Regions from separate parts of the Paenibacillus sp. FSL L8-0502 genome, predicted to be linked through region 2. Evidence: predicted binding sites of a transcription regulator. Region 2 holds the regulator's gene; each other region holds the start of a gene.
The links. Region 2 encodes LexA, which represses DNA repair genes until DNA is damaged. Its sites were predicted from a motif close to CGAACATATGTTCG; they were not measured.

Region 1 (7,933 bases), 610 kb from region 2:
GCCTCTGCCGCCGCCAGCAATGCGCCATAAAACAATCCATCCGGCTTTTCCAACCGAATTTGTGCCAGTTCATCTTCGGTCAAGCCGACAATCGGCGAACGAAGCACGGATGCAAGCGGGATGTCCTGCTGTGGATTATCAATAATGTGCAGCAGAGACAACATTACCTCAACTTCCGTTGCTTTAAAAAAGCCTGTCGTCTGCTCCCCGGAGGCCGGAATGCCCTCAAGCCGCAGTTCCTCTACAATTAGGGGGGCCCACACGCTTGCCGAACGAAGCAAAATGACGATATCGCCGTAGATTGCCGGGCGCATCGCTTTTAATCCTCTGTCGTAAATCAACAGTGGTTGTCCGGTATCTCCGGTCAGTTCTTTAATCCGTTGCGCAATCGCACGAGCCTCTAACTGTGCCGTTTCCAGTTCCACAAGCTCAGCCAGCTCACTTTCCTGAAAAACAGATTCGTCCTCCGTTTCGGACAGCTCCGAAGCCTCGGAAAGACCATGGCCACCCTTATCTACTAACAGCAGCTCAGGTGCGTATACAGATGCGGTGTCTTGATCCGACGGGTCGGGATAGGATGCGCCGTGTACCAGCCACGCTCGTTCATCGTACTCAATTTCCGCCACATCCACACTCATAATCTGGCGGAACACCAAATTGACCGCATCGACAACTTCCTCCCGACTGCGGAAATTACGCGCCAAATCAATTAAAAATCCATCTTCCTGCTCCTGCATGCCGTACCGTTGATACTTATTCAAAAACAGACCCGGCTCCGCCAGCCGAAACCGATAAATACTCTGTTTCACGTCGCCCACCATAAAACGGTTACCTGGTTCCTCCCGTGATACCAGCCTAACGATATCTTCCTGTACGGTATTCGTATCCTGATACTCATCTAACAGCACCTCGTCGAATTGCGCCTTGTATTCGAGCGCAGCGTCGGAAGGTAGTAGCTTGTACGGAGTAGAATCGGGATGTCGTAATATTTTCAGACAATAATGTTCCAAATCCCCGAAATCCACCAACCCTTTTGACTGCTTGTGCTGTTGAAAACGTTCCCCGAATACAATCACGGTTTCTACCAATTCGTCCATCAACGGAGCTGCGGCGTGTAGCTCCTCCCAATAGGCTTCTGCTCTCCTGCCAAACAGAGAAGCCTTCATATCTGTAATCATTTTTTTGGCTGCTTCGCGCAGCGTCTTAACCCGTTCCTGCAATGCAGGCTCAGTCTGATCTTTTTTGACCGGCTTGAGCTTACCGAAGGCAGCTGCCTGAAAATGATCATATAGAGATGCCCACGGCTGTGTCTCCAATTCCTGCAGCAATCCCTTCACCATCGCCGTATCCTCTTGCAGCGTCACTGTATAAGGTGCAGGACCGCCGGGCTGCATAGCAGTTTCATGCGCCTGTTCCAGCAAGCTCGCTGCTCCGCGCAATGAAAGTGCAGCATCCGCCAAAATGCTGCGAACCCAAGGCGTCTCTCCGAGAGCCGCTACATCCTGCACACGAAATGCAGCTGCTGTCTCCCGCAGCCAATGCTCCGGCCAAGGATGACTTTGAGAAAAATCATACAATCGCTGAACAAGCACATACATCGCATCATCGGTGCGTTCTCCACTAAACCAGTCGACTAGTCTGCGGAATGTACTGCCTTCATCATGAGCCTCATATTTCTCCTCAAACAGTTCTTCTAGAAGCTCCTGGCGCAGCAATTCTGTCTCATGCTCATTCATAATCCGAAAACCAGGATCAAGGGGAATGGCCTGATAATGCCTGCGGATGACCTCCATACAAAATGAGTGAAGCGTCGTAATCGAGGCCCGATTCAGCAACGATAGCTGACGGCGTACATGTTCACTTTCCGGTTCCTGCTCCAATACACGTTCCAACGCTTCGCGTATCCGTTGACGCATTTCGGCGGCGGCTGCCTTCGTAAAGGTCGCTACCAGTAACCGATCCACACTGAAGCCAAGCTGGGGATCGACAATTTTACGAATAATACGCTCTACAAGCACCGCTGTTTTACCAGACCCTGCCGCTGCCGCAACCAGCATGTTGTTACCAGATTCCGAAATGGCACGCCACTGGTCATCGCTCCACATACTGCCTTCCGGCTTCGGTAAACCTTTAATGTTTGACATGCCTATCATTGGTCCATTCCTCCTTTCCCTTCCTGTGTATGACCCAGCAGATTCCAGATCTGATCCTTACCGGGTTTACCCCATTGATTGTAGCCACTGCCCTCCAGACTGTCGTCAAATTGACAAACAGGCTTAAAAGAGCAGAAGGTACATGCCGTCTCTTGCTGGATACGATACGGTTCAATGGCCACATCGCCCTCTGTCATCCGTGTACCAATCGTCCGAATATTATTACGCACCGAAGCTAGCAGGCTGTCCCACTGTTCCGGCGAAGCAACCGAGGCACTGCTATAAAAACTACCGTCTGCTTTCACCGCAACAGGTAAAATAGAAGAATATCCCTTGTCCAATGATGTATCCATCTGCCCAACTACATCCCGATCCGCGAGCAACAATCCCTTCATCTTGAAGCGTTTCAAAAGCTCCTGACGGGCCTGTTCTTCGCTAAGACCGTTAGGCGACTGTAACATCGGATTGTGGACGTGAAAATACAGCGTACCCGCCGGATAAGCAGTCTCGCCCAACCATTCCTCCGCCGCATTCAGCAGCACATCCAGGTACGTGAGCATTTGCAAGGACAAGCCATAGTACACTTCATGCAGCTTGAGATCCTTTTGGCTGGACTTGTAATCGATGACACGCAAAAGTAAACCTTTTTCTCCCTCTGCCACATCTACACGGTCGATCCGTCCGACAATTTCCATCACAACACCGTTATCTAACCGGAAGCTTAACGGAGGAAGCTGCTGACCCGGCCCAAAGTCCAACTCCAGCCCAATCGGCTCAAAACTACCTCTTCGCGCATGTTCACCTAAAATCAACGAAGCACGGCTCACGATATCTTTCAATTTGCGCAAAATGTACCCATACCGCTTGGAGCTCATTAGAATCTCGCCTTGCAGACGAGGAGCCAAACGCTCCACTGTACTTTCCGCCTCTTGGCGGCATTCCTCCGTGCTGAGACTGCCCCAGCTGACATTGCGATTACGCAGATTGATCGCCATCTCTCCAAGCGCTGCATGGAATAATTGTCCGATATCCGGGGCCTTCAGGCGATACATTTGACGTTCCTTCAAACGAAGACCATGAGAGGCAAAGTGCGAAAATGGACATGCCACAAAACGTTCCATACGAGATACGCTGGTACGCAGCTTGCTGCCGTACAGACGACGGCTCGTTTCCTTCTGCATTTCGGCATGGTTCTCGTAAAAAAGTGAGGTCAACAGCTGACGCAGCTTGTCCTTCTCACGCCCTTGCTGGCTGGCATACCAGTTATATACCTCCCACCAAGGAGATAAAATGTCACCGCCACGTCGCCATTGTCGTAATTGCGCAATAAGCTGCGGCAAAGCCTCGGACGGATGAGAAGCATACTCCCATTGCGTCGTCCAAGCATCCCCAGGCAAAGGGTATCCAGCCAGTGGGCGTTCGTCCAGACTAGGAAACAATTGCCGCACATGTCGTACTAACTCAGACGGCAACAATGACTTGCCTTCTTCATCAGTCACGGCATAGCTCATCCACAGGCTTCTACCGGCTGAAGTAAGGGCCGTATAAGCGAGAAAACGTTCGTCCAGCAGACGTCTTGTCATATCCGGCGCCAGCTCTACGCCTCGTTCGTTTAATGCCGTACGCTCCTGCTCATTCAGCACACCGTCCTCATGGAACACAGCCGGCATCACACCTTCGTTCATACCTAGCACAAAAGCATGTTGAATACCGGTCACACGTGTACGATCCGTGTTTCCGACTAGAACCTGATCCAGAGCTGGCGGAACAAGTCCCATACGGAATTCAGCCAATCCCGTTTCCAGCACACCCGCAAACAAAGAGGTATCCAGCCTCTCGTCACCCATCATTTCGACGATTTGATCCAGTAGTTCAAGCACTGCATCCCATACCTGACGATGCTCCTTGGCCTGCTCAGGATTTCCTGCTTCCTCTGCCTGATGAATGAAGGCGTCCAGCTTGTGGCCAATTTCTGCATCCTCCAGTAACAGATATACCGCTTCACACTTCTCAAGTGCAGTTCGTGCCTTGCCCACACGTTTCTCAAACGCACGTAAAGGCGTCACGATTACATCCCGACACAGCTCCATCAAATCCAACGTTTCATCCCGCCTACGGTTCCGTTCCTGCTCCTCCAGCTCCAGTGACAAGCTGGGCACAGCCTGCCACGGGCGACCGTCTGTCCAACGGCTACCTTGTATTCCGCAGGCCAGTACATAGTTTTCCAGACGATCCATCTCCTCGCGGCTCACCCGACCATCCAGCGGCAGGAGAAGATCTGTTTTGACCGCACGGAATACATCCTCATATCGCCAGCGTCGCTGCACGATATCCAGTGAAGCCCGAATCAATTCCACTAAGGGATGATGCAATACACTTCTCCGCTGATCCAGAAATACTGGAACCTCATATTGTTTGAATATCGGTTCCACCCATGACTCATAATCTTCAATATGACGCACAAACAGGGCCATCTCCCGATAACGCGCGCCCTCATCTCGGGCTAAACGACGCATTTCGCGTACAGCACCTTCCAACTCAGCGCGGCGATTCGCCGCAGCATACAGTTTTATGCCTTCCGGCTGTTCTTCTGTCCACTGCTCTCGTAGCTGCTGCAGCCGCATCCGTTGTTCCTGATTCCGTAACCCTGTACGATATTCAAAGTTAGCCTCCAAATACGCCAACGCCGGACGCTCCTTAAATCTCGGCGGCGGATCAGGGCGAAGTAATTGTGTCTGCGTCTCTATCATCAGCTCGTCTGCCATTCCTTTGAGCTTTACATACGTAGCGGCCGAAGGATGAAACAAATCCAGCTCATGCGGAAGCTGTCCGCTCTCGTAGCTGCGGTTGCAAGTCAGCGCCACTGTCAACGAAGAGGCATGCAGCATAAGTTGCTCCACCACTTTATATTCATGTGGTGTAAACCTACGGTAGCCATCCATCCAAATGTCTGCTCCACGCACAAGGGAAGACTCTGCAATCTGTTCTGCCAGCATGCGCAGCGTATCTTCACCGTCAATATATTTAAGCGTCAGCTCTCGTTCAAAATCCTCGTAGATTAGACTGATATCTTTGAGCTTGCCGCGCAAAATCGGAGTTGACTCTCCAGCAGCGTTCATTCGCTCCAGTTGCTCGGGTACAGACCGAGTATCATTTCCATACTGCTTTAGCTCCGTGAACAATGTATTCAACCGATCCACAAAGCCGAGCTGGTCTCCCGAATCCTTAAACAAACTCAGTTCATCCTTGCGACGACGAATAATTTTATATAAAAGCATCTTCTTGCCTTCTTCCGTTACAGGCACCAGCGCTGAACCCCCGGTTTCCTGCATAACTAAATAGGCAAGACGGTGAAATCCCATCACTTGGGCGCGCACCGACCCCTGAATACCGTTTCCGGCTTCTGTAAGTAACGCATGCTCAGAAGCAAATGACGATTGCTCCGGTACAAGTAACAGCATAGGCTTACCTAGCGGCTCCTCGCGTAACAAAGACGTCATTTCATTGCGGATTAACGTACTTTTACCACTCCCAGAGCGGCCAATCAACAAACGGACCGACATGATGCGGCCTCCTTTCCAACGAACAACATTCTATTAAACAGTATAGCATATCAGGCAAGAGAGAAAAGAACGTACGTTTGCCATGTTGTAGCAATTCTTTCTCCCTCTAAAAAATAAATCAGTCCCGCAGATTGGCTTGGTGCACGCCTTCTCTACAGGACTGATTTATACCTAAAACGAGTTTTATTTTACCTATTTAATCACCAAAAGGGCGATTGACTTTGACTTTGTATGAAACTACAACTGTGTCCGGCTGCGCACCTCAAAGATGGCGAATTTCAAGTAATGGCCTTCCTCCACACCCAAAATTTGAGGATGGTCCTTACCAGCTGCTCTCCAGTCTACCAGACGAAGGATTTTGCCGGCATCTGCCGCTGCTTCCTTAATGGTGTCCAAAAACAACTCCGGCCGCATGTGGAACGAGCAACTCGCTGTCACCAGATAGCCGCCCTCATTAACGAGCTTCATCCCGTGCAGGTTGATATCTTTATATCCACGTGTAGCCCCTTTGACAGCGTTCTTCGTTTTGGCAAAGGCTGGCGGATCAAGAATGACCACGTCAAAGGTGCGTCCGCCACCCGCTGTCAGCGGCTTAGACGTATCTCCTTTGCCCCCGGCTCGTGCATTGCGTTCCTCTACACCTTTCACCTGATTGCGCAAATATTGAAAAGCATCGTCGACGACAAACTCGACGCGTTCCTCAAAACCGTTCAGCTTGACATTGTCCCGCGCACTTTCAATCGCATGCTCAGAAATATCAAGACAAGTTACTTTTTTAGCACCATATTTACAGGCATTGAGCGTAAAGCTTCCCGTATGTGAAAAACATTCCAATACGGTTGCGCCGTCCCAGAATGGGAATTCAACAACCTTACCACTTTTATTCACTGGCTTCATGACCGTTGTGGCAGCGTCCCCTGAGTCTGTAGCAACTTCTTGTAGCGTAATTCCACTACGTGCTCCCCAACCTGTCATCAACGGTGCTATGGCCGCACGATTTTCACGCTGGTCAAAGAAATAACCCGTCTTCTGGCCCTCTACGATATCAACCTTGATATGCAGGCCATTTTCCGTCACCACTACATGACGCGGGCAATCACCGTACAAAGGACCCTTCGTTTGTTTCAATCCTTCCAGCTCTCGGATGGATACATCACTGCGCTCATATATACCAACAGGACCCACTACTTCAACGAGCGCATCCCTGATTTCTTCCCTGCGCCGATCCATGCCAAGCGTTAACAGCTGCACAACCAACACATCACCAAAACGGTCTACAATCAGTCCAGGCAAAAAATCAGCCTCGCCGTACACCAACCGATAAGCGTCTCCCCCGGTCACAAAACGTTCGCGGTGCTCCAGACATTTGCGAAAGCGTTGGGCAAAAAAGTTTTGATCCATCGCTTCCAGCGGCTCATAGGACATCACACGCACTGTAATTTGTGAAGCCGGATTATAGTAACCTGTCGCCAAATAACGCCCCTGATGGTTAACAATACTGACCAAATCGCCTGCCTCTGGGTCTCCTTCGATCTTGGCTATTTCGTTTTTAAACACCCAAGGGTGTGCGTGCTCCAGCCTTTTTTTACGGCTGCGTTCTAATATTACTGAAGGCAAAATCCTTCACTCCCATTCTTGGATTACTCAAAGTGTTAAAACGTTGTTCGATAGGGGCGCGGCTCTGCGGATCATTTGATCTTACGATCGCTGTTGCACGGGGATTCTTTGGATTTTATAAATGATTTTAATGGTAAGAATCCCCCTAGGTTTATACTTCCGAAGCAGCTTTCCTTTGGAAAGCTTTCAGGCGAACGCTCTCGCTTCTCCAGATTCAAATGATCCGCTTCGCTACTGCCCGCCTGTATATCGGCGTCACGCTTTTAAAGCTTGTGAAGATACTACAAAAATTATCGTTTTCCTAAAAAGAGCTTAGCCATGCTTGTCATGGCTGTCCTCGACAGATCATAGGCTGTTACATAAGTATTTTCACCTAGAAAAGGGGGCTATGCCCGTGCTTATACATGTTATACTCCCGCTGTGCGGCGGACTGTTTATTTTTTTGGGCGGGATGAAGCTGATGGAAGCAGCCCTCCGGCATTTGGCTGGCCCCTTCCTCACCCGTTGGCTGAACCGCGCCACCGTTTCCCCTTGGCGGGGTATGCTGTTCAGTTCAGGCATTACCGCCCTGTTGCAAAGCAGCACCGCTGTAACGGTGCT
Region 2 (7,933 bases):
CAGAAGGATAGGCTAATTTGAATGCTTAAACTTATAATACCAAAAAATCCTTTTCTCATGGGCTGTGGAAAAATTAGAATATAGCATAGTATCAACTCCGCCGATTACAAAGTTATTTTTAGCATAGAATCGACAAGCTAAAATATTCACATCCTGTGTTTCAAGCATTAGACCAGCAAGGTTATTCTGCTTAGCCCACTCGGTTGCTTTACTCAATAAGGCTGCTCCGATTCCCTTGTGTCTCCAGTCTTTAGCGACGGCAATATCCTCAATTAGAGCATAGCCATTCCAATTAGTACAAAGTTTAATCTTCCCAACACAGTCGTTCTCATCATAATATAAAAAAATAGATTTTCCTTGTTCATTAATATAACTGATATCGACGTCATCATCCTCATACTGTTTAAAATATGGTTCGGGAAAACTTTCTTCTATATATGTCCAATTGTTGTTCTCGTATTTAGGTATAATCCTTCCGGACACAATAAAGCCGTTATTCTCATTTGACTTTTTAAAATCCCCCATATTTGAAAGTGACATTTTAATTATCATGGCTTGTCTCCTTCTGGTTTAATTTCTCTATGCACATTATTCTAAAAGAGAACCACTTTTTCCTGTCTGTTAGATTTATAAAAGAGTAAAATAGTAGCGACTGTTCAACTATGTGTGATATTTTAGATCCCCCTCCGCTTGCTTAAATGATTCATAGCAGTAGTTAGGTGTGCTATTTAACACAAAAAAGCAGGAAGAATTCCTCCCGCTTTTTGCATGGAAACAATTATTAACGTCTGCGTTGTCTATCGTTTACGCTAAACAAATTAACAGCCAGTGCGTTACCTCTTGCACGCGCAGTGGCTCTTTGATTGGAACGGATGTTCAATCTTCTTCTTCTTAAATCACGTCTGCAATGTCTTCTGCTCATAATATCACCTCCCTTCAAGAAATGAAGGTGCGGTTGAATCTTAGTGGCGTTTATGCTTACGCTTGGAAATTTTGATATTCAAGGCATTGGTTGCTAGTGCATTTCCGCTTCCTGTTTTAGCAGCTGCGGCTTGAAAGACTTTAACGACCAGATATCTGTTTTTCCCGATGCGATGCTTATACGTTTTAACTCTATTTCTGATCATCTGCATATCTCCTTTGCTTAGTTCTGCTATATATATATGTCAATTGTGATAGTAATGTATCAGCATAAATCTATTAGAAGCAAAAAGAAGCTAGTACCTATATCCCTAAAGGTTAACAAAAAAACTCATGCGAACCTGTCTTCGCCTTTTCAACTTTACGTTGCAGGAGATTTTACAGGCAGGTCGGCATGAGTCTAATGTGTAGAATAAAGATAATATGCAGTTTGTATGAAAATTATTTACTATTAAGGGTGTTAAGTTTTTTTTCGTAGTACGCCTCTTGGGCAAGAATATGATTCAGTTGTTCTGAGAGCTGTTTATATTCTTGGCTGGCCTCTGGGTAATTATTTCTTTCGGAAATTACAGCTTCAAGTTGCTTTTCTAAATACCTGAAATGGATGAGTATTTGTATGTACTGAATACGATCGTAGGTTGTTATGTGTGATTTCTCTTCTGCATACAAATGATCCATTGTTGGAACTGCACAGCTTACGACGATAAATATCATAACAAACGCTGAAATTATTATTTTTTTCATTTAATTCCTCCTACAGGGCTATGAGTAATTAATATACCATATTTAGCTAAAAGAAAGAAAGATCTATTAGTTTTGCCCACAACAGTATAGCTGTTCAAGATCAGTGGGGGATTATTTGAGACGATGAGGCTGATTTTATAGTAGATACAATAGGAATAGGTTGCTAAAAGGAAAGAATAGTTGTGAGATACATAGTAAGCATAATAACAATACAAAACCGGCTTGCCCTAGGCAGCCGGTTTTGTATTAGGGGATAGAATAACGGGGAAGGAAGAACGAGAAATCAGTGGAAGTCCCGGAAGAGTCCTACAACTTTGCCCAAAATACTGACGTGTGTCAGACGAAGCGGTTCAAAGGCTGGATTTTCAGGTTGAAGCCGGATATGATCTTTTTCTTTGTAGAAGGTTTTAACTGTAGCTTCGTCTTCATCTGTCATAGCTACAACAATATCGCCATTATCAGCGGTCTGCTGCTGACGTACGATTACATAGTCTCCGTTAGCAATCCCAGCCTCAATCATGCTTTCGCCTACAACAGATAACATGAATATTTTATCCTCACCAACAAAGTGTTGGGGAAGAGGAAAGTAATCTTCAATATTTTCTGTCGCCGTAATAGGAAGACCAGCGGTTACTTTGCCGACGACGGGGACACGACTAATGGAGTAATTAATCAAGTTGCTGTTATCCGATTCGTCTTGACCGAGTAACTCAATAGCCCGTGGTTTTGTAGGATCGCGGCGAATGAGTCCTTTTTTCTCTAAACGATCCAAATGACCGTGAACCGTAGAACTGGAGGCCAATCCGACAGCCTCGCCTATTTCGCGTACAGAAGGGGGGTATCCCTTTAGACGCACTTCATTGCGGATAAATTCAAGAATGGCCTGCTGGCGGCTCGAAATCTTAGACATACCGTATCAACCCCATTTAGTAACGTTTGGGAAAATTATAGCATAGAACCTCCGTTCGTACAAACATAAGTTCTAAATAATCCCTAAAAAAATTGCGAACTTTTGTTCTCTTTTCTATTGAACAAAACAAACGTTCGTGTTATATTGTGAAAACATAAGAACAAACGTTTGGAGGACACAACCATGATGAAATATAGCACCTATCAAAGTATTTTTCCAATGAATATAGAAAATTTACAGGAGACCCGAAAAGAGGGTAGGGCGCGTTTTATGCAGATTATTACCCATACTCTTTTACTTAAGCTTCTTATTATAGTGATTGTTGCTTGGATTGCAGGAGCAGGTGTACTTACGGTTTTCGCGGCTCCTTCAGCTTCCAAGGAAGAAGTGACTAAACTGACAGTACAACCTGGGGATACGTTGTGGCAGATTGCCGCGAATCATAAACCGGAACGAATGGATACACGAGTATATATAGAAGGAATTGTGCGGATTAACGGTTTAGAGGATCGGGGAGTGCAGGCAGGTCAGGTACTCAAGCTTCCTGACTTATGATCTATAGACTATTAGAGCTTGTCAGGGAGCGTAATACGGGAGCCTTGACAAGCTCTTTTCTACATGTCAAAGTGTATTATATCTTTGCTTTTATGGAGGGGACACAATTTGGATATAGACAGCTTGGTACAGCGCATTAATGAATTAGCGCGCAAAGCAAAATCCGAGGGATTAACAGAAGAGGAAACCACAGAACGTGCCAATCTTCGGGAAATTTATTTAGGTAACATTCGTCGTAATTTTCGGCAGCAGCTAGAAACGATTGAATTTGTGGACGATGATACATCGAAGGGAAATGACGGGCTGAAGCATTAATGTTGTTAAAGCGCCCAAGCCTGCAATTTGCCTTTTGTTTTAGGTACCTCTCATGGTATCTATATAGATCAGCTTTGAGGCAATTGTTTTAATGTAATATATCTGGGAAGGAATTGAGAGATGGCCCGATCATTTGAAAGAAAAGTACGCAAAAACACAGCGCATTTAAATAAATCGCGCAAAAAGCAAGGTATTCAAACCATTAGCGGCGCAGGTTCTGCAATGGATATTTTTCGTGGCCGTAATATTACTGTGCCAATTATGCTGGCTGGTCTTTCTGTATTGTACATGCTTATGAGTTACTTTTTGACTAAGACCGGTATGCGAGGGATGGATTGGCTTGTATTCGGCCTGTACTTGATGCTGGCTGTTATCTTTTTTATCCGTCGTCCTTATCTGAAAGTGGGAAAGGATACTCTCTATATGCTGAAAGGTGGTAGAGAACGTCCAATGACGGCAGGGGACATGAAAGCCATCAAGATTGAAAAGGGTTACGTAACCGTTGAAAGAAAAGGTAAGGGTGGTAATTTTATTTTCACAAAATCATTAGGTCGCTATGACACGGATGCCATTGCAGAGCGACTTGAGAAGTTTGCGCTATCCAATCAGATACAGGTTGACAAGAAATAACTGATTTAGCCTGTAGCTCTGTAACAAAGGCCGTATGATGTTATTTCATATAACATGCTGCGGCCGCTTGCTTAATATGGGCACACATAACGATTCAAATGCTTAATCAAGCAAATAGGCGTACATATACTGTGGAAAGAGAGTGGATAATTCAGATGACGATTCAGGCGGTAATGTTTGATCTTGATGATACCCTTTTGTGGGATGAACGTAGTGTAGAAGAGGCATTTGATGCAGCGTGTCAAACAGGCTCCCGTGAAGCAGGTGTTGATCCAAAAGCTCTGGAGGAAGCCGTACGTAAAGAAGCACGCGCTTTGTATGAATCCTATGAAACCTTTAGTTTTACTCAAATGATCGGCATTAATCCGTTTGAAGGATTGTGGGCGAATTTTACAGCAGGTGAGCAACCTGAATTCCGTCAATTGGAACAGTTGGCCCCTGTTTATCGAAAGGAATCATGGCGCAGAGGACTCCAGCAACTAGGGATAGATAATGAGAAGTTGGCGGAAAAGCTGGCTACCCAATTTGCTTCGGAAAGACGCGCACGTCCCCATGTATATGAAGAAACGTTTGAAATTCTAGAACAATTGAAGGGACAATACAAGCTGTTATTATTGACAAACGGTTCCCCTGATTTACAACAGGAGAAACTGGATGGAGTTCCTCAATTAGCTCCTTTCTTTGATCATGTGGTCATTTCAGGTTCATTTGGTCGAGGCAAGCCGGATCCGTCTATATTCCAGCATGCGTTGGGGCTTCTTGGTATTGAGCCTGAACATGCTTTAATGGTAGGAGATAAGCTGACGACTGATATTCAAGGAGCGTTGGCAGCAGGTGTTCACTCGGTGTGGGTGAACCGAAACGCCAAAACCAATACCACAGAGATCAAGCCGAAGTTTCAAATCAAGCATCTGTCTGAATTGGATGGAATTATTCAGTCGTTAAAGTAAGAAATCTACACCTTTAGAAACGAGTATTAAGAAAACTCCCTTCGCTCGATTGTCACAGAGCAGAGGGAGTTTTTTATTTACACAAGGATAAATTCGTAATTATGCTTTAATGAAGGTTGGATCTTCGAACGGTTCCGCAATCCAGCCATTTTCTTCAATGAACAAGCGGACTGCTACGATCTTTTGATTCTCCATTAAAGTGAAGAAGTGAGGTATATTTTCGGGTACGGAGATAACGTCCCCCGGTGAAAGCTCTACGTTAAAATAGTCGATCTCTTCAGGTCCTTTAATAATAAAGATGCCTTTACCAGCGATAATGGCACGGATTTCATCCTCGGTATGGGTGTGAATTTGCTCAAACTTGGCCAGCAACTCGTCCAAATTCGGCGTTGCTTCAGATAGAGTGATAACGTCCCATATTTTATATCCGCGACGTGCGGCTAAATCCTTGATTTCGGGTTCAAATGTTTTGAGAACAGCGGCCTTTTGATCATCTGTTAAGGTAAAGTTCTCTTGCAGCTCCCCGGACAATTTGGAAGCATCCCAATGTTCATACAATATCTCGTGACTCTCCAGAAATTCACGTACTTGTTCTTCACCGCTAATTCTTTCATTCGTATTACGTATTAAGATTTCGGCCATGTATTTATCCCCTCTTTTCCACTTGGATTAATGTTATATAAAGAATACCATGTCTTGAAACGTTGTACAATACAGGCTTTCAACATTTTATAATGCAAATGAACATAGCTAAAGGATGCAGGGTTAAGTACGTTTAATAATGCTACAAACTATAAAAATGGATAAGAGAAGTCGTTTTTACAAAGAACAACCTGTATAAAACGTATGTTTTTACTTCAATCTATCTAAATGATACGGTTTCTGCTAAACTAGGATTTAACGTTTTGCGGGGGTGAAGAAATTTGGATAAAGTTAGCTTGCAGGATGCATTACAACGAAGAATACTCCTTCTTGATGGGGCCATGGGCACCATGATTCAACAGGAAGACCTTTCCCCCGATGATTTTGGTGGGGAAGAGCTGGAGGGCTGTAATGAAATGCTGGTCTTAACGAGACCGGATGTCATTCAAGGGATTCATGAAGCATACTTGAAGGCCGGAGCAGACCTAATTGAAACGAATACATTTGGAGCAACATCCGTCGTTTTGGCGGATTACGATATACCAGAACGTGCCCGTGAAATTAATCTGGTGGCGGCCAAGCTGGCGCGTAACGCGGTGGATAAATACAGCACTGCGGACAAGCCTCGTTTTGTAGTAGGAGCTATGGGCCCAACCACGAAAACCTTGTCTGTCACAGGCGGTGTTACATTTGCTGAGCTGATTGACAGCTATCAAGAGCAGGCCTTGGCACTTATTGAAGGCGGCGTGGATGTACTCCTTTTGGAGACCTCACAGGATACGCTTAACGTCAAGGCTGGAAGTATCGGAATTCGGCAGGCTTTTGAGCAGACAGGTATCGAGCTTCCGCTAATGATTTCAGGCACGATTGAGCCTATGGGAACGACGTTGGCTGGACAAAATATCGAATCCTTTTCCATATCACTGGAACACTTACATCCAATTTCGATTGGGTTGAATTGTGCTACGGGTCCAGAGTTTATGCGTGATCATATTCGCTCTCTGTCTGAAATGTCCTCTGCAGCTATTAGCTGTTATCCAAATGCGGGCTTGCCCGATGAAAATGGCCAATACCATGAATCGCCTGATTCATTAGCACGTAAAATGGCTGCTTTCGCTGAAAAAGGCTGGTTGAATATTGCTGGGGGATGTTGTGGTACCACGCCTGAGCATATTCGAGTTATGAGTGAAAGTATGTCGCAGTTTGAGCCGCGTTCGCTGGTAGGTCATCATCCTCCTGCCGTATCAGGCATTGAGCCTGTATATATTGAACAGGACAATCGTCCGTATATGGTTGGTGAGCGAACAAATGTTCTTGGCTCCCGCAAATTCAAGCGTTTGATTGTGGAAGGCAAATATGAAGAGGCGTCTGAAATTGCCCGTGCTCAGGTAAAAAGCGGAGCGCATGTCATTGATATTTGTGTGCAGGACCCGGACCGCGATGAAATGACGGATATGGAAGCGTTTTTGAAACTGGTTGTAAACAAGGTAAAAGTACCTTTGGTGATAGATACAACGGATATTAAAGTCATTGATAAAGCACTTCAATATTCGCAAGGTAAGGCGATTATTAACTCCATTAATCTGGAGGATGGTGAAGAGAAATTTGAGAACATGGCTCCTCTTATTCATAAGTACGGCGCCGCTGTTGTTGTTGGTACGATTGATGAACGCGGACAGGCTATTTCACGTGAGGATAAGCTTGAGGTAGCTAAACGTTCTTATGATCTGTTGGTGAACCGTTACGGTTTGGCAGCGGAGGATCTAATTTTTGATACGCTTGTATTTCCAGTAGGAACAGGTGATGAGCAATATATCGGTTCAGCTAAGGAAACGATTGAGGGTATTCGCATTATTAAAGAGGCGCTTCCCGGAGTGCATACTATCTTGGGCATCAGTAACGTTTCTTTTGGTTTGCCGGAAGCGGGTCGTGAAGTGCTCAATTCCGTCTACTTATATGAATGTACCAAAGCAGGTCTGGACTATGCGATTGTAAACACTGAGAAGCTTGAGCGTTATGCATCCATTCCAGAGCATGAGCGGAAACTTGCGGAAGACTTGATCTATAAAACAAATGACGATACTTTATCCGCTTTTGTAGCAGCTTTTCGTAACAAGAAAGTGGAGAAAAAAGAAAAGATATCAAACCTTTCGCTCGAAGAAAGACTGGCTTCCTACGTAGTGGAGGGAAGTAAGGAGGGACTCATTCCGGATCTGGAGCAAGCGCTTGTGAAATATTCTTCGCTGGAGATTATTAACGGCCCGCT
Region 3 (7,933 bases), 450 kb from region 2:
ATGGGTATGACGGCAACAAAATTACGATTCGTCAGTTATTGAACCATACAAGCGGGCTTGCGAGCTATACTGATCTTGATTTTCGAGATATTACCTTGCCTCAAAATCCATTCCGTTACTATTCGTCCGACGAGCTTATCAGCATGGGACTAGCTAAGCCGCCTGTATATGCGCCAGGGAAGGGCTGGAACTATTCGAACATGAATACTATACTAGCCGGTCAAATTATTCAGAAGGTAACAGGAGAGACGTATGCGGAGCAGATCAGGAAACGGTTGATCGAACCGCTCGGGATGACAGGGACATTTGTAATGGAAAATAGTCACGATATTCCAGGTAAGCATGCCACAGGATATAATATGGACAGATCGGGTCATTTGTATGATTTAACAGAGATGAATCAATCATGGGCAAATGCAGCCGGAGATATAGTCTCAACAACCAAAGATTTGACCACCTTCTTCAGTGCGCTGTTGGGCGGAAAGCTTCTAAATCAAGAGATAATGGACCAGATGCTCACGACAGTAGATTCACCTATAGGTAAAGTTGGACTAGGGATTTATGAAATAAAAACAGCTGACGGGCAATCATACTGGGGGCATGCTGGCGGTACTTTCGGATTTGAATCGAGAGCCTTCGGATCTCTAGGCGGGCAGCATATTTTGGTAACGTGCATCAACTCGGTAGCTCCGGAAGTGGAGCCTGCTCACAATAAAATAATCAATAAGGAGTTTGGCCGTTAAGTTTAAAGCCGACATCGCGTCCTTTATTTGAGGGCGGATGTCGGTTTCTGCTGTGATTAACCGTCGTTTCATGCAATCGAGGCACAAATGTCCGCATTCAGAATAAAACGATAGATAAGATTCACGAGGGGCATAACGACGGCGTATTTTATATTCGGTCGGTCAAGCTCTACTATCGACTTCTTTACCACTCCCGCCAACAGATGGTTTACCGCCAAAATCGTAAAATAGGTTAGACGCAAATTCGATATAGAGAATAAGAAGAGATATATGGATTTTTAGAAATACATAGTAGGTATAGACAACGTAATATTACTAACCTACATATTGCACCAGACTACAATTTCTATTTAAAAAAGACTTCAAGGAAAATCAAACATTAAGACTATTGTACAAAAATATCAGAATTTCGTATATGTTATTCCGCTAACGGGATACGTTAGTTCAATGGAACAGCGACAGTCTAGGACATTATTTTCTCGTACTGGTTGTCACTGTTCCAATTTCAAAGTCCGTCTAAAACTTATTTTATGGAGACTAGCGATATGACAATTCGAAAGATGCATGGAATAATGTCGATACAATCGTATGGGACAATATAGGAGATGAATTTGAGGGAAAGAAACTTAATCATTATTCAAAACTTGATCTAACCAGGTGAATATGCGGTGGTTAGCCAATTTTAATGCTCCAAAATTTTCATTTTATCCCTCTGATTTTGTATTTTCGTCTAGTCTATCAGACCTAGGAATATTTTTCTAGGACAAAAGTTTTGGATTCGGTATACAAAAAGCCTTGTCTAGAACGTATGTTCGGAATATAATTTCTACATAATACATCAGGAGGCTACATACATGTCGAAAAAATTAGAAGGTAACGGCTTATGGGAAAGCAGCAGGATTATCATACCAGAACACAAGGAAGCATACTTAAAACTCATGAAAGACCGTCAGCGGAGAGGCAAGCCGGAACTTGACGATCAGGAAGTCCAGTTGATCGAGCAAGCGCTTATAGAGTCCTACAACACACGTCAACCTATAACACTAGTGGTTTTTAGCCCGTTCGATGACGAAGAACTCACAGGTGTAATCACGTCTATAAATACTGCTCGCAGGGAAGTGAAACTGTTTCGTGGCGAGGATGATTTTAGTTGGATCAAGTTGGAGGATATCATTTTCAGCAAGTATCTAGCAAAAATCTAAGGGTAGTAAATATTCTACTGATGTTATTCAACAAACAAGAAATGTCTCAGCTGCCTTATCTACGACAATTCAGCCGAAGTCTTTCTAGGAGCATTTGATGCTAGTGTTTTAGCTGAGCAGATCAATCCTCATATCGCAATCGAAAACTTCCTGATGACGATGCACTACACCCGCATCAAGTTAAAGAAAGAGGCATACAGATTGGTACAAGACTACTATGGGGAAGCCTACTTTTACAGAAAATCCTGATGAGCTCCAACAACATCGCGCTGGACCAAGGTAACTTTTTCTTCACTAACGGTCCATTTGTTGTGCAAAAAATGGACCGCTAGCGAAGAAAGAAATCAATTCAGGTTAATGAAACAATTCTATGAGCTCTTGCTTGTGTACTTGGAAAATTAACAAAAGAGGCAGCGGGATTCCTGTCTCTTTTGTTATTATTCTACGTCTGAGAAAAGCGGAGTGGACAAATAACGCTCACCTGTATCAGGTAATATGACCACGATCGTCTTGCCTTTGTTTTCTGGAAGCTTCGCAATTTGTGTTGCTGCATAAACCGCAGCCCCAGAAGAAATACCAACAAGCAGCCCTTCTGTTTTGGCAAGCAGACGTGCAGTTTCAAATGCATCTTCGTTTTTAACTTTGAAAACCTCATCCACATATTCTTCATTAAAGTTATTTGGAATGAAACCAGCACCGAGTCCTTGTAGTTGATGTGAACCTGGAGTACCCCCAGACAGCACTGGTGAATCGAACGGTTCGACGGCTATCACTTTTACAGAAGGTTTTCGTTCCTTCAATCCCTGGCCAACGCCCGAAATAGTTCCACCTGTACCTACGCCCGCAATAAAAATATCTACACCGCCATCCGTATCATGCCAGATTTCTACAGCTGTAGTTTTGCGGTGGATTTCTGGATTGGCAGGATTGCTAAACTGCTGTGGTATGAAAGAGTTTGGTGTTTCGGCAGCCAATAGTTCAGCACGCTTGATAGCGCCTTTCATCCCCTCGGATCCCGGTGTTAACACAAGCTCAGCACCGAACGCAGTCAAAAGCTTGCGACGTTCGATACTAAACGTTTCAGGAAGTGTAATTATAAGTTTATATCCAAGAGCCGCAGCTGCAAATGCAAGTCCGATTCCAGTATTTCCACTTGTTGGTTCGATAATAACGGAGTCTTTATTGATTAAGCCTTTCTCCTCAGCGTCTTTAATCATAGCATATCCAATGCGGTCCTTAACGCTACCAGCCGGATTGAAATATTCCAACTTAGCTACCACGTTTGCCTCAATATTTTGGATTTGGCTGTAGTTCAACAGTGCTAGCAAAGGAGTATTTCCAATTAATTCAGTCAACTTTTGGTGAATTTTAGTCAAAATTATCCCTCCAAACAATTAATTCATATCTACTTACTATGACATAGATATTATCACGAATTTTTCTTCATAACCATGTCCTGTTAATTCATAGTGAGGAGCGGGAACGGATGGAACAGTTTAAACCTAAGGTACTACTCATAAAAAAGTAGTCCAAGCTTATTCAGAACCTGAGAGTCATTAAGAATGTATACAGTGTATCCTTTTACCCGCTAACCTAGTGGTCGGCGGATAACGAATTTGTATTTAGTAGAAGGCAAAAAGAGCAGTAAGGAATTAATCCTTCTGCCTCACCGTTAACATACGGGGAGGCGTTTTTGTTTTGGCAAGCTTACGGTGTATCAATTCGCGCCATCAAGTTGCTCTTGCGAGAGCTTACGACTAAATGCCTACAATACGAAGTAATTTATGTTCTTAATAAGGATATCGATACATCATCTAAAAGAATTGTGGCAAAGGTGTCCTCTGCTGTAACACGGAACACTAAATCTCTGGAAACAGTTCTTGAATTTCCCGAGATTGAGAAAGTGCGGGAGGATATGACAGGGGCTACGCCTTTTCCACTTTTCTTTGGTTTCATTTGAATTAACCCTCTTTCTGTAGACATATTTGCTACACTAGTAGTTTATGAAATATGAATAAGAGTGTTCATAGAGAAGAGAATACAAAAAAGACCGTCTATTGACGGCCTTTTCTATGTTTCGACTCGAAATATATCGTGGAGGCTATCTATGCTATAAAAAGGATAAAATTAAGTAGATCTATGCGAAAAAATAGAAATTATAGGAATACAAGAAAAACGAAATAGCTAAAAACGAAAGAATCAGCGTCGCGGTGTATACCTTTCTTAACAATGTAGCCTCCGAAACGTTACATTTTCTTACAGCAAGATAGGCAGCCGGTACAAAGGCAAGCCCAAGTACCCAGAAAAGGATAATATTGAAATTGAAATTGGACATAGGCTGATAGGGGTCGCCTATCAATTGGATGCTTGAAGCAATGAGATTGACGATCACAAGCAGACCCAGCAAGGGGATTACGGTTACGCTGTCAGGCAAGGGAAGCCGCGAAGCACTCTTCTGCTTTCTTGCGTCCTTGAGCTTCCGCAGCCATCCAATAATACCGAAAATAGACCCAAGCGCAAACCAAATACCGCATCCCCCGACCAGAATATAACTGAAGATGGATGTTTGCAGGAAGGATATCGGCAATTGGTCATCGATCACTCCATATGACAACTGCGTCACTTTACCATCGGCATTGGTTAAGAAAAAAAGACGGCTGATGTTTAGGCCCGCGTGATCATAAGGAGTGCTCCCGGGAGTCACGCGTTCAAAAAAATAGGGTTTGGTTTCTACATAATCAACATGAATATTCATGGATGGAATACTCAGAGTGATTCCGCCATTGCCGTTGGCTGTGACCACTTCTTCCGCATTGGATAATACGGGTATAAGCTTCAATATACCAGATGATACTGCGCGAGCAGAACGGTATTTTCCCTCCACATCCGCGCTATGCTTCAACGTGCTGTCCGCTTGCGGAGTAGCGTGGGAACCCCCGACAAACAGGTCAATGAGTTCGCTTCTTGCCCCGAACATTTCATTTTCCACATTAGTCAGAATACTGATCCCAAAGTTTTGATCCGGCACGATAGAGACCAGAGAGGAGAATGAATCTGTATTTCCACCGTGCTCGATAACACGATAATCTCCCGCGAACCGTTCCCAAAAGCCATGGGCATTCCCCGGAAGCTCGGGATAGTGGGTATACGAAGCCTCATGCATTTCTCGCAAGGTTTCATTCTTGTTGAACAGCGAATATTTTAAGGAATGGTCCATGTTCATATGAGCAAGCATAAAATGAGCCATGTCCTCCGAAGTAATGTTTAACGCACCAGCCGGCACATCATTAAAGAAAACATTCGGCTTTGCCACCCAGTTTCCATCCTTCTTGGAGTAGCCTGTTGCTTTATGTTCGATAACCTCTGGAATAAGATCATACCGTTGTGTAAAGTAAGAATGTTTCATGTCTAGAGGCTCAAATATATGTTTCTGAATATAGGTTTCAAAAGGCATTCCGGATACACGTTCTATAATATAACCGGCCAGGTTGGTCCCATAGTTGGAATAAGCAATCACTGTTCCAGGCTCATAAATCTGTTGAGGCTGGTTTCCGGGTGCGACATGCTCCTTGAGAGGCCTAAGATCAGCAGGATCATGAACCAAAAGTTTTTCCAGGCGCTCCTCAAAACCTGCCGTGTGGCTCATCAGTGATTTTAGGGTAATAGGCTTATCAAAAGAAGGCTTGAGAAAGCCGTCAGGCAAGTATGTGCGGATGTCCGTATTCAAATCCAGCTTTCCTTGCTCAACCAGTTGCATTACTGCCGTCCAGGTGAACAATTTCGATACGGAACCGGCCTCCATATAGGTTGTTTCCGTACTCATGGATGTTTGTTTCTCGATGTTTGCGTATCCGTAACCTTTTGAAAAAACAATTTTTCCGTCCTTTACTATGGAAACCGCAGCACCAGGAATCGCTGTTCCTATATATTTTTTCATAATTTGATCTGTTCTGTTTTCGATTTCGGAAATCGGGATTCCAGAGGGAGTGGTTGGAACGGCCCCAGAAGCATATGCCTGGACCGGGATAAATGCCATCAATGCCAACAGGAACAAAGAGGCAAATCGTTTTTTCAATTTCATATCAAGTCTCCTTTTTGCTGCGCTTGAATCTTTAAGAGCAGTCTGTTTTTTGGAACATTTTTAGTGTAGCAGTTAAGTCTTTCTTATTTCTCTCCTGTTCCTTACTTTTTTCTTTCTCAAATGAAGCTTCAACTCTCAAATGATTTACCGGAAAAAAGCTATATTTACGTTGGTACAGCTTTATATGTATGTTGACAACCTATAAAATAAAGACAAGAAGAATCCTCATAGTTGAAAAAAATAGGAGATGACAATAAATGAAAGCCTGTGAACCTCTGACTATTTCATCTGAAAGCGGATACAATCTTCAAACCGATGAAAGTCTGCCCATTGCCCACGCTTGGAACATGATTGCGCGAGATCATAAGCAAGTGTTTGGCCGCGAGCCATTGCAAACAGAAGTAGAGCCCTCGATCATTATCCGTTATGCACAGGAAGGAGATAGCTGTCCGCATTGGCCAGAGGGCTATTGTCTGCGTTTTGTTGCTGGTAGCAAGGGAACGGTACTCCATATTATTGGCCGTGATGAATTGGGAATTATTTATGGACTGCTTCATTACAGCCGTTTCGCTCTGGGTGTGGAGCCCTTCTGGTTCTGGGCGGAGCTCCTCCCGCCTAAGCGGGATACCATAATAATACCGAGTCAGAATGTTGACAGTATACCGTCCAAGGTCCGGTATCGGGGATGGTTTGTCAATGATGAGGTATGCTTGATTGGCTGGAAAGATGATTATCCACCGACGGAGCAGGTGTGGCAGCCCGTTTTTGAAGCGTTACTGCGCTGTGGTGGAAATATGGTGATTCCCGGAACCGATTTACCACGCACAGGTATCCATCATAAGCTTGCAGCAGACATGGGTTTATGGATCACACATCATCATGCTGAACCGTTGGGGGCGGAGATGTTTTTGCGCGCCTTTCCGGGTAAACAAGCTAGCTACAGAGAGCATCCCGAGTTGTTTGAACAGCTGTGGCAGGAAGCGATTGAACGGCAAAAGGAAGAAAAGATTGTATGGGTATTATCTTTTCGCGGGCAGGGTGACAAGCCTTTTTGGGAAGATGATCCTTCCTTTAATACGCCGGACAAACGCGGACAATTAATCTCGTATGTGGTTCGCAAGCAGTACAATATGATCTGTGAATTTGTGGAGCATCTTGTGTGCTGTATGGCGATGTATGGTGAGATTGCCGAGTTATACAAGCAGGGGCATATGGAAGTACCCGAAGGGGTGATTAAAGTATGGGCGGACAATGGTTACGGTAAAATGGTATCTCGGCGCCATGGGAATCTTAATTATCGTGTACCAGCATTGCCTGAGACGCAGGATGGGGACAAGAATGGAGTATATTACCATGTGACCTTCCACGATTTGCAAGCGTCGAACCATCTTACCCAACTTCCCTCCTCAGCCAGCTTGATTGTAGAGGAATTAACAACAGCGTTTACTTCAGGGGCGGACGAGTACCTGCTGGTCAATTCAGGTAATATTTTGCCGCATGTATATACGCTGGATTTAGTAGCAAATTTATGGATGAAGGGTGAAGTGGATGCTGAAGAGCAGCTTACTGATTTTATTGGACGGCTGTACAGTAGTCAGCTTCAAGAGATTTCCCAATTATACCGGGATTATTCCCGTTGCACTATCGTTTATGGCCCGCATAAGGATGATCGAGCAGGGGAGGAATTCTATCACCATCCAGCTCGGCAAATTATGGGGTATTGGCTACAAGGCAAAGAAGGCAGTGATGAACGGCTGTACTGGGCTACTGGAGAAAGGCCTTTTCCTGAACAAGTTCGCTGGTTCAAGGAAAAAGCCGAGTCGGCAATTCCCGACTGGGTTGAACTGCGAGAGCGGTGTCTACGAATCATGAAGCAGTTGTCTGAAGATGAATGTCGCAGGCTATAT

Region 1: addB (helicase-exonuclease AddAB subunit AddB) is a predicted target of LexA. The motif match lies at 5,783-5,796, and genes of this name have one in related genera.
Region 3: NSQ57_RS15770 (YolD-like family protein) is a predicted target of LexA. The motif match lies at 1,545-1,558, and genes of this name have one in related genera.

Annotation. Positions count from the first base shown of each region.
Region 1 is NZ_CP151958.1:3,807,906-3,815,838, forward strand. It holds gene addA (helicase-exonuclease AddAB subunit AddA) at 1-2,153, opposite strand, end outside; gene addB (helicase-exonuclease AddAB subunit AddB) at 2,150-5,716, opposite strand; gene NSQ57_RS16495 (class I SAM-dependent rRNA methyltransferase) at 5,954-7,333, opposite strand; gene NSQ57_RS16500 (Na/Pi symporter) at 7,728-7,933, shown strand, end outside.
Region 2 is NZ_CP151958.1:3,197,565-3,205,497, reverse strand. It holds gene NSQ57_RS13635 (GNAT family N-acetyltransferase) at 13-552, opposite strand; gene NSQ57_RS13630 (hypothetical protein) at 782-922, opposite strand; gene NSQ57_RS13625 (hypothetical protein) at 963-1,127, opposite strand; gene NSQ57_RS13620 (hypothetical protein) at 1,363-1,665, opposite strand; gene lexA (transcriptional repressor LexA) at 1,949-2,575, opposite strand; gene NSQ57_RS13610 (LysM peptidoglycan-binding domain-containing protein) at 2,762-3,130, shown strand; gene NSQ57_RS13605 (DUF896 domain-containing protein) at 3,239-3,445, shown strand; gene NSQ57_RS13600 (hypothetical protein) at 3,566-4,075, shown strand; gene NSQ57_RS13595 (HAD family hydrolase) at 4,231-5,025, shown strand; gene NSQ57_RS13590 (cupin domain-containing protein) at 5,125-5,667, opposite strand; gene metH (methionine synthase) at 5,949-7,933, shown strand, end outside.
Region 3 is NZ_CP151958.1:3,650,444-3,658,376, reverse strand. It holds gene NSQ57_RS15775 (serine hydrolase domain-containing protein) at 1-743, shown strand, start outside; gene NSQ57_RS15770 (YolD-like family protein) at 1,598-1,945, shown strand; gene cysK (cysteine synthase A) at 2,383-3,321, opposite strand; gene NSQ57_RS15760 (hypothetical protein) at 3,639-3,905, shown strand; gene NSQ57_RS15755 (serine hydrolase domain-containing protein) at 4,083-6,026, opposite strand; gene NSQ57_RS15750 (glycosyl hydrolase 115 family protein) at 6,284-7,933, shown strand, end outside.